DNA from 2 places in the Ruegeria sp. HKCCD6428 genome. Region 2 is predicted to be linked to the other one. Evidence: riboswitches for the same ligand, from Rfam matches in the RefSeq annotation. Region 2 holds a riboswitch; the other holds the start of a gene.

Region 1 (5,599 bases), on a different contig from region 2:
AAGATTGCTGATATTACCTCGGAGTCCGCGATGCGGTTTTTTCGGGGGTCTTTGGGCATTGAATTCAAACAGGATGAAAGCCCGGTGACGCAGGCCGACAAGGCAGTTGAGGCGGAAGTACGCACCTACCTGAAACAGCATTTTCCCGGACACGGCATCTTTGGCGAAGAGCACGGGCAAGAAGCAGGCGACGGGCGTCATATGTGGGTGATTGACCCCATTGACGGAACCCGTTCGTTTCTGTCCGGCCATCCTTTGTTCGGGTTCCTTTTGGCGCACCTTGTGGATGGGCGCCCTCGGATGGGCCTGGTCGGAATGCCGGCCTTGCATGAGACCTATTTGGGTGTGGTTGGTGACGGGGCCAGCCTGAACGGGCAACCGATAGAGGTGTCGAACACCACGCGTCTGGATCAAACGGTTTTGTACGTGAATGAAGGCGACAAAATTTATCGCGATCATCCTGACCTGTTCAGTCGGCTGATGAATGCAGGGCAGACGCGCCGATTTGCCTATGATTGTTATCCCCATGCCTTGCTTGCTTCGGGCCATGTCGATGCTGTGGTGGATTACGATCTGCAACCTTATGACTATCTGGCGCTCTCACCTCTGATCACGGCTGCTGGCGGAGTGATGACCGATTGGCACGGGCATGCGTTAACCCTCGATTCAGATGGCGCGGTCGTTTCCGCCGCAACCCCTGAACTGCATGCTGAACTGCTTGACCTCATCAATGTCGAAAAATGACAGTGTTGCGCAACCTTGGAAAACTAGCTCCCGCGATCAGATTTGAACAAATACAAAAAGACAAAAAGTGATCCTATCGACGTTGTGACGATTCCCACGGGCAACTCCTGCGGAGCCAGAAGAAGGCGTGACAAGATATCGGACAATGTCAGCAGAATCGCGCCCACGATCGCCGAGACGATCAGCAGGTTTCGGTGCAGAGTTCCGGCGATGCCGCGTGCAATATGAGGCACCATCAGCCCGACAAAGCCGATGACACCGGCAACGGAAACGAAACTGGCCGTCGCCAACGCGGCCACGAAGAACATGCTGAACCGCAGGCCCTGAACGGGAATTCCCAGTGACGAGGCTGTGAAATCCCCGGTCAGCAGCGCGTCAAGCCACCGGCTGCGGTAAAGCGAATAGCTCAGGATCAGGCCCAATCCGATCAGGACAAGCGGGAAGGTTTCCCATCTTGCCAGTCCCAGACCGCCAAGCATCCAGAATATCACCGAATGCGCAGCGCGATTGTCGCCAGAGAAAATCAGGTAGTTGGTGATCGCGGAAAACAGAAAGGACACCGCCAGGCCAGCAAGGATCAGTTTTTCGGGTGCGCTCGTACGCAAGCCCTGAACCAGCGCCAGAACAATGCCGGATGCGATCAGACCGCCGCAAAACGCCGCCAACGGCAACGTCCAGATTCCCAGGACATCCCCCGTGACGGTGATCACCAGAACGGCGCCAGCAGCAGCACCAGAGGACAGACCGAACAGAAACGGATCTGCCAGATCGTTTCGCGTCGTTGTTTGCAAAACAACACCAACGACGCCCAGTCCCGCACCAATCACGGCGGCAAACAGGGCGCGGGGCAGGCGAAGGTCGAAGACGATCCGGTGCAAAGGCGACATGTCTCCGTCCACCAGACCGGTTCCAAGGCCGATGGCTGAAAAAACTTCGCGCACGGGGATTGGGGTGGTCCCGTAGACGATGGACAACAGCAAAAGGGCGGTCAGAACAACCGCCCCCAGCAAAATCAAACGGCCCAATTGGACCATATCAGTTGATCTCCGGGTGCATCGCCTTCGCCATCTTCTCGATCGCCTCGATATTTGCCGGACCGGGCGTCAGTTCCTCGTAACGCAGGCCAATCCAGCGCTCGTTCTTTACCGCGTCCGTTTGTGACATTACCGGGTGATCCTTGAGGAACTGGAAAGTGTCCTCTGCGCCGTTGCCGGACTGATAGTCGAGCAGCACCAGAAACTCCGGGTTGGCCGCTGCCACGGCCTCCCACGACGTGCGACCCCAGCTGGTATCCAGATCATGCGTCACGTTCTCGCCACCCGCGGCTGCGATCATTGCATCGGGAATGGCGAACTTGCCGGCGGTAAACGGAGCATCGGCCGGCCCGTCCAGCAGGAACACGCGGGGCTTCGCCAGATCGGCTGTTTTTGCTTCGATGGCGGACAGTTGGTCCTTCCAGCGGGCAACCAGCGCCTCGGCCTTGTCCTCGACCTGCATGACCGTGCCCAGACGCAGAACGTCATCAAACAACAGGTTCATGCTGGCCTCGGGGCGATCCTTGTCCAGATGCACGCAGCTTTCGGACAGAATCATGGTCTTGATACCAAAGGGTTCCAGCGTGTCGGGCGTGACGTCACCGCCGGGTTTCATGCCATAGTACCAACCGGCAAAAAACAGATCGGGTTCGACGGCCACAAGGTTTTCAATGGTCGGGTATTTGGGGGCAAGCTCTGGGATATCGCCACGCTGAGCATCAAAATCAGGGCTTGTTTTGTACCAGCCGGTAATTCCGGTAAGCCCCACGATCTTGTCCTGAAGGCCGAGCGCAAAGGCCATATCCGTCATGTTCATGTCATGCACGACCAGACGTTCCGGCGCCGAGTCAAAAGCCAGCGGTTCGCCGCAATTGTCCACGGTGACGCCCTCTGCTGCCGCGCCACCTGCCAAGCCAGCGAAAACAACGACCGGCCAAAGTTTCTGCATCATATTTAAGTTCCTGTTATTATGACAGTTTCCGTTTTCGGATATCCAGTGCGGGGATCATGCGGCCTTCGTGCTGAAAGCACAGATAATCCACGCCGAATGTCTCACGTACCCGGTCTGGGGTCAGAACTTCGACAACAGGCCCGAACCCCGTCAGACGCGTGGCTTTCATCAGCGCCACATGGGTGGCGAATTCCGGGATCATGACCAGATCATGGACGATCATGACGACCGTTACCCCCAGATCAGCAACCAGAGACAGCATGTGCCCCTTGGCATCGGGGTCCAGATGGTTGGTTGGCTCGTCTAGAAACAGCAAGGACGGGTTCTGGGCCAACGCGCGCGCGATATGTGCGCGCTGACGTTCTCCGCCGGACAGTTGACCCATCGTTTTGTTGGCAAAATGCGACAGCTCGGTCGTCGTCAGAACCCGTTCCAGATCAGCCTTGTGCTGAGCCATCGAACGTTCGCCCTGAATCGGGATTTGCCCCAGCGCAACATAGTCTTGCAGGCGCATCCGCCCGTCAGGCATTTCCTGCTGCCCGACCACAGCAATGGAGCGGGCACGTTGGCGAGCGGACAGGGTCCGTAGGCTTTGGCCTTCTATCCAAACATCACCCAAGATAACCCGTTCGATCCCGCACAGCAGTTTCAGCAGAGTGGTCTTGCCGGCGCCGTTCGGCCCGGCGATTGCCAGAATTGATCCTTCTTCCAGACGAAAGGACACATCCTGCAACAGGATATCGCCATTAAGAGCATAGTACTCCAAATTCTCGGCAACCAGAAAACTCATGAAGCGCCACCGGACGGCAATGCGGGTATTCGCGACAAGGTCTTTGCGAAAAGGGCAGGGGGGCGGTCCGAGGCGCTGGTCCAGCCATCGTCACTGTCGCCGAACTGGGTCGCGAATTCGACCAAGGCGGACAGGTCGTGTGATGTCGTGATATCGCCAAACAGGTACTGCGCTTTGCCCGGGGCCTGAAATCCGACCGTCATGGCCCGTTCACAACCTGCCATGCAGGCCACCATTCGGGTTTCAAAACCGTCAGGCAACCGGGCATTCAGCACGTCTTGCGCAGCCTCGGCAGACATCGCCCCCTGACATGTTGAACAGATCAGAACGTAGTGATCAGAATAGCAGGTCATAGCCATCTCCGTCGTTTGCCAGACGCAGACAGAGGGCACATACCCAGATATTACGCAAACGCGCCATCAAGCCTCCTTCCGAGACGCCCCGCCTCGGGTTGGTTTATAGTGCGATGGCAGGTCTCCTGACTTGCGGGTCGTTGCTTGGCCGACCTTCCCAACCCATGCGGGTCAGTGGTGAAGTGGCGTCGCTCACCGCTTACAGTTGCGGGGGCAGTCACGGACTTGGCACATTCCAGCGCCGCACCGTGTTCCCATTTTCATCCCTTACGGAACCATCCCGCTCAGCTAGTCCGGCAATGCCAGACTTGTCAAGCGGCAGACGAACGCGTTGGTAGATGGAATTGCAATAGCCGCGCCAGCTGTCCTGCTGCGCCAGCCCGGACCGAACGGTGTCAATAGTCTGGTACAAGAAGGAAATCCGGCTCGAGAATCTTTCTCGACCTTTGAAAACCGTGGAATTGGCTTTTCAAACCCAATGTCGGTGCGGTCGTTATTCACGGTCGATACCTCGCCAATAAGGCAATCGCCGCGCTCGGCCCAAAAAGCGTGCCAGATGCCGGGCATCAGAGTTACGCTTTGCCTCGGCTTCAGCCGCACGTACTCTTGGGGTTGCAAGGTTACAGGGCAGGCATCGCTGGGGACCGTCACCGGGTTGTCGCGGTCGACGCCACCGTTTGGATCCGACGCATGAATTTCCAGAACGAGATCGCCGCCGCCCCGGTTGATGATGTCTTCTGCCTTGATAATATGCCGGTGCAACGGAGAAAGCTGATTGTCTTTCGAGATCAACAGTTTTCTGCACAGAGCATCCCACGCCCGGATTTCAGATCCTTCGTCTAAACCAGTGCGTAGAGTGAACGGGAATAGGTAATGTTCGTCGAAATGGCCTTGTGCGTAATCGGTAATATCCCAGCCCGCGGCTGCGGATCGTTTTGGCCAGAGGGCTGCGCATTTTCTCGGGCGACCAATCCGCAAAGGGTGGCAACACGGCGCCGAAGGATTGAATGAACGCCTGTGCCTAGGGCTTGATGTGGTTGATTTCGGATCGTTTCATCATACCATCCCGCAGATCACAGTTCGTGCGACCAAGGGGGCTCCGCCCCGGCTCGGGAAACGGTCACGGCCGCGACGTCAGCGCCCAGTTCCATGGCTGCTTGCAGGCTTTCAACCGTCAATCCGCGCAGACCTGACTTGGTCAGATGCCCTGCGCGGCTGAGCTCGGTCAGAACGCCGGCGTTGAACGTGTCACCTGCGCCGATCGTATCGACCACTTCAACGGGTTTCACAGGAACCGAGACTTCGGAACCATCCGCCAGGTAACCGTGCGCCCCGTCACTGCCACGCGTGACGATGACAACGGAAGGACCCGCCTGCAACAGCACAGACGCTTTTGCGGATTCGGCTTCAGCGCCCGGAATGATCCAGTCCAGGTCCTCGTCTGAAACCTTGACGATATCCGCACGCGAGATCATGCGGTTCAAACGCGTCCGAAACCGGGTTTGATCCTTGATGAAATCCGGGCGGATATTCGGGTCCAGCATCACTGCCCGGTCGGAACCGTGGCGGTCCAGGAGGGCGGCATAAGCATCTGCGCAAGGTTCACACGCAAGGCTGATTCCGCCGAGATACAGGGCAGAGACAGCAGGAAGCTGATCGGGCATGTCTTCGGGCAGCAACATCCGGCCTGCGGTGTTTTCATCAACAAAGCTGTACGACGCGTGTC
Region 2 (5,599 bases):
GGACACCGCCTTGATCAGCGTTGATTTGCCTGCCCCGTTGTCGCCGATCACCGCCAGAATTTCACCCGGCATCAGATCGAAATCGCAATGGTCCAGTGCAGTCACCTTGCCATAGCGCTTCACAAGGTTCCGTCCTTTGAGAATAGGTTCCATCAGCCTGCCACCTTTCTGATCCACTGGTCGACCGCGACCGCTGCGATGATAAGGATGCCGATCAACAGGAACGTCCATTGCGCGTCAGCGCCCAGCAACCGAAGCCCAAGCGTGAAGACCCCGACGATCAACGCTCCGAACAATGATCCGAGAATGGACCCGCGGCCGCCGAACAGGGATATGCCCCCGATCACAACCGCCGTTATGCTTTCTATATTGGCCAACTGGCCTGATGTCGGAGACACTGATCCGATCCGGCCGATCAAAGCCCAGCCCGCAAAGGCACAGATCAGCCCGGACAACATGTAAACGGACATAAGCGTTCGGTGCACATTGACACCTGACAACTCGGCAGCTTCCGGGTCATCTCCGACCGCGTAAACATGCCTTCCCCATGCGGTGTGACGAAGGGCGTAGGAAAGCCCGAGGATCAGCACAAGCATGAAGATCACGCCGACGGTGAATACCGCCCCGCCCACGTTGAACTTGGCCCCGAAAAGTTGCAGAATTGCGGCGTTTTCTTCGATCTCCTGCGACCGGATTGTTTCGTTCTGAGAATACAGGAAGTTCGCCGCAAGAACGATTTGCCACATGCCAAGCGTCACGATGAACGGCGGCAGTTTGATGCGGCTGACCAGATACCCGTTCACCGCACCGATTGCGGTGCCAACGAAAAGGCCGCAAACAATCGCGACCGTTGGTGGCAGCCCATATCGGAAGGTGAACTGACCCATGACAACCGACGACATCACCATGATTGCCCCGACGCTCAGATCGATACCGGCGGTCAGGATGACGAGGCTTTGCGCCGCCGCCACGATCCCGACGATCTGAACCTGTTGCAGGATCAGGGTCAGCGCGAATGGCGAGAAGAACTTGGAGCCCAGCAAAGCCCCGAAAATGACGATGGCAGCCACAAGAACGATCAGCGGCACTAAAGAGGGGTTCACATGCAGAAAATGCTGAACCGTTCCGACGAACCCGCGGTGGTGATCGTCAAATTCGGCAATCTGTTCCGGGCTGCCCTTTGCAGCGGCTTCGAAGTCGTCTGATCGTCGTGAAGTATCGGACATAAAGGTTCCCCCAAAGCGTCAGGTTGCTGACGACTTTAGCAAGTTTTCGGGCGAATGGGTGGTTTGAAATGCGGAAGGCCGCCCTCTGCGGCCCTCCGGGTGGTCAGGTTAACCCCAGCAGAGGTCCATGCCTTCTTTGACCGAGATCGACTCGACGCCTTCGGCAGGCTTGTCCGTTACAAGCGCCACGCCGGTGTCAAAGAAATCCTTGCCAGGCGTGTTTTCAGGCTTCACGCCTTCGTCCGCCCATTTCTTGACGGCTTCAACACCCAGCGATGCCATCAGCAGCGGGTATTGCTGCGACGTCGCGCCGATAACACCATCGGCAACGTTTTGGACACCCGGGCAGCCTCCGTCCACGGAAACGATGAGCACGTCATTTTCGCGCCCGATGGCTTTCAGCGCCTCGTAGGCGCCTGCCGCGGCAGGCTCGTTGATGGTGTGAACAACGTTGATCGTGGGATCTTTGGCCAGAAGGTTTTCCATCGCGCGGCGACCACCTTCTTCGTTGCCGGCAGTGACATCACTTCCGACAAGACGGGGGTCATCTTCATCACCTATTACGTTCGGGTCCGCCAGATCGACACCAAAGCCTTGCAGGAAACCCTGATTGCGCAGCACATCCACTGTCGGCTGACTGACGGCAAGATCCAGTGTCGCAATTTTCGCGTCGTTGGCCGCGTCGCCCAGCGTGGCTTTGGCCCATTGTCCAATCAGCAGCCCGGCCAGGAAATTGTCCGTGGCAAAGGTCGCGTCAGCCGAGTCAATGGGTTCCAGCGGCGTATCCAGAGCGATAACCAGAACACCTGCATCCCGCGCCTGCTTCACGGCCGGAACGATGGATGATGTGTCCGAGGCCGTCAGCAGAATGCCTTTGGCGCCGTCCAGAATGCAGGTCTCAATGGCTTGCACCTGCGTTTCATGGTCACCGTCAACTTTGCCCGCAAAGGCTTTGAGCGTCATTCCCAGCTCTTCCGCTTTTGCAGTCGCACCTTCTTTCATTTTGACAAAGAACGGGTTGGTGTCCGTCTTGGTGATCAGGCAAACAGTTTCGCCTTCCGCCATTGCGCTGCCAGCCATGGCAGTAACCCCGAGCGCAGCAGCACCCGCAAGTTTTGCAAGTTTCATCGATTATCCTCCCAGTTTTTTCTATGCCGAGTAGGGCACGAGGGCGATCAGGCAAAAAATCCTGACCCCATAAGAAACAATCACAAGATTCGAATTTTGAGTCAATAAATAAATCACTCTTATTTATTATTGACAGGGCGGGCGGGCTTTCTCATTCTTCAACAGGAAAGGGGTGGTCGTGCCGGAAAATTCATCTCGGAAAAATTCGATTGGCCTGCACGGGTCAGAGGTGCGCGGAACCAACCAAAGCGGGATGCGGGCCCGGAACGAACGGCTTGTATTGTCGCTTGTCCGGCGTCACCAGGCCCTTTCGAAGTCCGAGATCGCGCGCATGACCGGATTGTCGGCACAAACCGTTTCCGTCATTATGCGGCTGTTGGAGAAGGATGGTTTGCTTTTGCGCGGCGAACCGGTCCGCGGGAAAGTCGGGCAACCTTCTGTTCCCATGCGACTTAACCCGGATGGTGCGTTTTTCTTTGGGCTCAAGGTGGGGCGTCGCAGTGCCGAGTTGGTTTTGACTGACTTTGTCGGAAATGTGCGGCAAAGCGAGCGGCGAACTTATGACTATCCAACGCCGAAAGCGACTTTGGAGTTTTCCACTGAGAGTCTGGGCAAAATGATATCATCCATGTCGCCTGAGGCCAAAGGCAGGATTGCGGGACTTGGGATTGCCATGCCGTTCTACCTATGGGACTGGGCCCAGACCCTTCAGGTTCCTCAGGAAGAAATGGACCCGTGGCGCGTATCAGACCTGAAGGCTGACCTGGCGCGTCGCCTCGATATTCCGGTATTCCTGCAAAATGACGCCACTGCGGCTTGTGGGGCGGAATTGGTATTCGGTCCAGCCGATGGGCCAAGGGATTTCCTGTACTTCTATATCGGGTTTTTCATTGGCGGCGGTGTGGTCCTCAATGGCGCAATCTTTTCGGGGCGTGGAAACGCGGGCGCAATCGGCCCCTTGCCTGTGCCGGATGATGTCGGTGGTGTCAGGCCGCTCATCGACGTGGCCAGCCTGTACGTGCTCGAGCGTGCAATCACCACGGCAGGTGTCACGTCGCATTCCATTTGGGAAACGACCCAGCGTTGGGATGTGCCAAAAGTTCAACTGGAATACTGGTTGAAACAGACGGCGAGTGGGATTGCCTATGCGATTGTCTCGTCCTGTAGCCTGATAGATTTCGAATGCGTGAAGATTGACGGCTGGATGCCGCAGGACATCAAGGCGCGTTTGGTTGAAATGGTCGAAGACAAACTGTCTGAGCTTAACCTGACCGGTCTCGAGCGCCCTGCCGTGCTGGCAGGGACCGTGGGCCCGGAAGCACGCTCACTGGGCGCGGCGAGCCTGCCGTTGTCGGAAAGGTATCTTTCAGAAGCTTAGATGTGAAATCACCTTGTTGCCTTGGATATTTCACAAACTGGTTCACTCTCGCAAACTGCCGAGCTCATTATTTTCGATGGCCGTAACACATTTTCGTTGACGGAGGGCTGAGTTGTCTGGCAAGCCGCTCGGCATGTCCGGTTCCGGGGCTTGCTCTGGAATCAATAGGGAATGCGGTGCGGGCTCAGGCCCAATTCCGCAACTGCACCCGCAACTGTAAGCGGCGAGCAGGGCTGAAACGCCACTGGGGGTTGCCCGGGAAGGCCAGTCCAACGCTTTGACCCGCAAGTCAGGATACCTGCCGGACATGTGCCCTCACAAGGGGCACTCCTAATCGGCGACGGGATGTGCGTCGGACCAGGATGCCTGAAAGGGTAATTTGGCGTTGAATGTCCCGTGGTCAAAACGAATTTCGCGCCGGGATTGGCGCGACGGGACAAGGACGACTGTTCATGAAAACGCTGCTCAGCGCAGCCGCTGCCGCGGTGGCTCTTCCTGCCATCGCAAATGCGCATTTCCTTTTGGAATACACCACGGACACCATGATCGAGAAACCGGGCGATGTGGCGGTCAAACTGATTTTCTGGCATCCGTTCGAGAATGGCCATGTCATGGATCTTGAAAAGCCGCAGGAATTCTACGTGATCCACAACGGTGAAAAGACCGATTTGCTGGACACGCTGGAACCTATCCGGTTCACCGGCGGGGAAAACGAGGGCGCGGCGTTCAAGGGCAGTGTCCCGGTCAAACGTTCGGGCGACTATGTGCTGGTGACGGTTCCTCAGCCTTATTATGAGGAATCCGAAGACATTTATATCCAACAGCTCACCAAAGCCTTCCTGAACCGCAACGAATTGCCGACCGACTGGATGAATCCCGTGGGTCTGCCGACCGAGATTATCCCGCTGAACAAGCCGACCAACATCATCGCGGGTTCGACTTTCACGGGCCGTGTGCTGGCTGATGGTCAGCCGGTTGCGGGGGCCGAGATCGAGATCGAGTACATGGCCGCCGAACCCGACATGGAAAGTTCGGCGGTTTCTGCACCGAAAGCGTCTCCTATGCCGGGTGGTGCGGTGGTCGCAATATCTGACGACAACGGGTACTTTTCGTTCGGCGTTCCGAAAGCCGGTTACTGGGGTTTCGCCGCCCTTGGTTCCGGTCCGGCAACCGAACATGAGGGCAAAGAACTCAGCCAGGATGCGGTCATCTGGATTCGTGCCTGGGATCTGGAGTAACCCCAAATGCACATCGTCGACGGAGCCCTTTCCAACCCGGTTGTAATTGGCGGCGCCATAGCCGCCGCGGGCGGGATCGCCATGGGTCTCAGGTCTCTGGATCTTGATCGCATCCCCACTGCGGGCGTGCTGTCAGCCAGTTTCTTCGTGGCATCCTTGATCCACGTGCCCATTGGTCCGTCGTCGGTCCATCTGATCCTCAACGGCATGGCCGGGCTGCTGCTTGGTTGGGCCGCATTCCCGGCTTTGTTCGTCGGGCTTTTGCTACAGGCGGTCTTTTTCGGCTTTGGCGGGTTGACGGTGTTGGGGATCAACACCGTCAATATCGCCTTTCCCGCAGTGGTGGCCGGAATGTTGTTCGGTCGTCTGATCGCGCGTGGAACGCCTTTGCAAGGTGCAATTTGGGGGGGCGTCGGCGGCGCATTTGCGATTGCGGCGACAACCGGCATGGTCGCGTTTTCCTTGGCGCTGTCGGGGGATGAATTTCTGCCTGCCGCCAAGCTTGTTTTCTTCGCCCATATTCCTGTCATGGCCATCGAGGCGATTTTGACCGGGTTCGCCGTGTTGTTGGCGCGCAAGGTCAAGCCCGAGCTGTTTTTCAGAGGAGCAGCCACATGAAGCATCTGGTT

Evidence for each region. A riboswitch is a leader RNA that binds a small molecule or an ion and turns the genes downstream of it on or off. The one in region 2 is predicted to bind cobalamin.
Region 1: another riboswitch for cobalamin. It lies ahead of GS620_RS08265 (DUF1636 domain-containing protein); the one in region 2 lies ahead of GS620_RS21330 (DUF4198 domain-containing protein).

Annotation. Positions count from the first base shown of each region.
Region 1 is NZ_WVQX01000002.1:624,579-630,177, forward strand. It holds gene GS620_RS08245 (inositol monophosphatase family protein) at 1-744, shown strand, start outside; gene GS620_RS08250 (iron ABC transporter permease) at 768-1,778, opposite strand; gene GS620_RS08255 (ABC transporter substrate-binding protein) at 1,780-2,730, opposite strand; gene GS620_RS08260 (ABC transporter ATP-binding protein) at 2,747-3,520, opposite strand; gene GS620_RS08265 (DUF1636 domain-containing protein) at 3,517-3,873, opposite strand; cobalamin riboswitch at 3,971-4,168, opposite strand; gene GS620_RS08270 (D-lyxose/D-mannose family sugar isomerase) at 4,162-4,851, opposite strand; gene GS620_RS08275 (carbohydrate kinase) at 4,947-5,599, opposite strand, start outside.
Region 2 is NZ_WVQX01000016.1:17,212-22,810, forward strand. It holds gene GS620_RS21310 (ATP-binding cassette domain-containing protein) at 1-153, opposite strand, end outside; gene GS620_RS21315 (ABC transporter permease) at 153-1,226, opposite strand; gene GS620_RS21320 (sugar ABC transporter substrate-binding protein) at 1,335-2,354, opposite strand; gene GS620_RS21325 (ROK family transcriptional regulator) at 2,608-3,732, shown strand; cobalamin riboswitch at 3,854-4,053, shown strand; gene GS620_RS21330 (DUF4198 domain-containing protein) at 4,185-4,970, shown strand; gene cbiM (cobalt transporter CbiM) at 4,977-5,588, shown strand; gene GS620_RS21340 (cobalt ABC transporter permease) at 5,585-5,599, shown strand, end outside.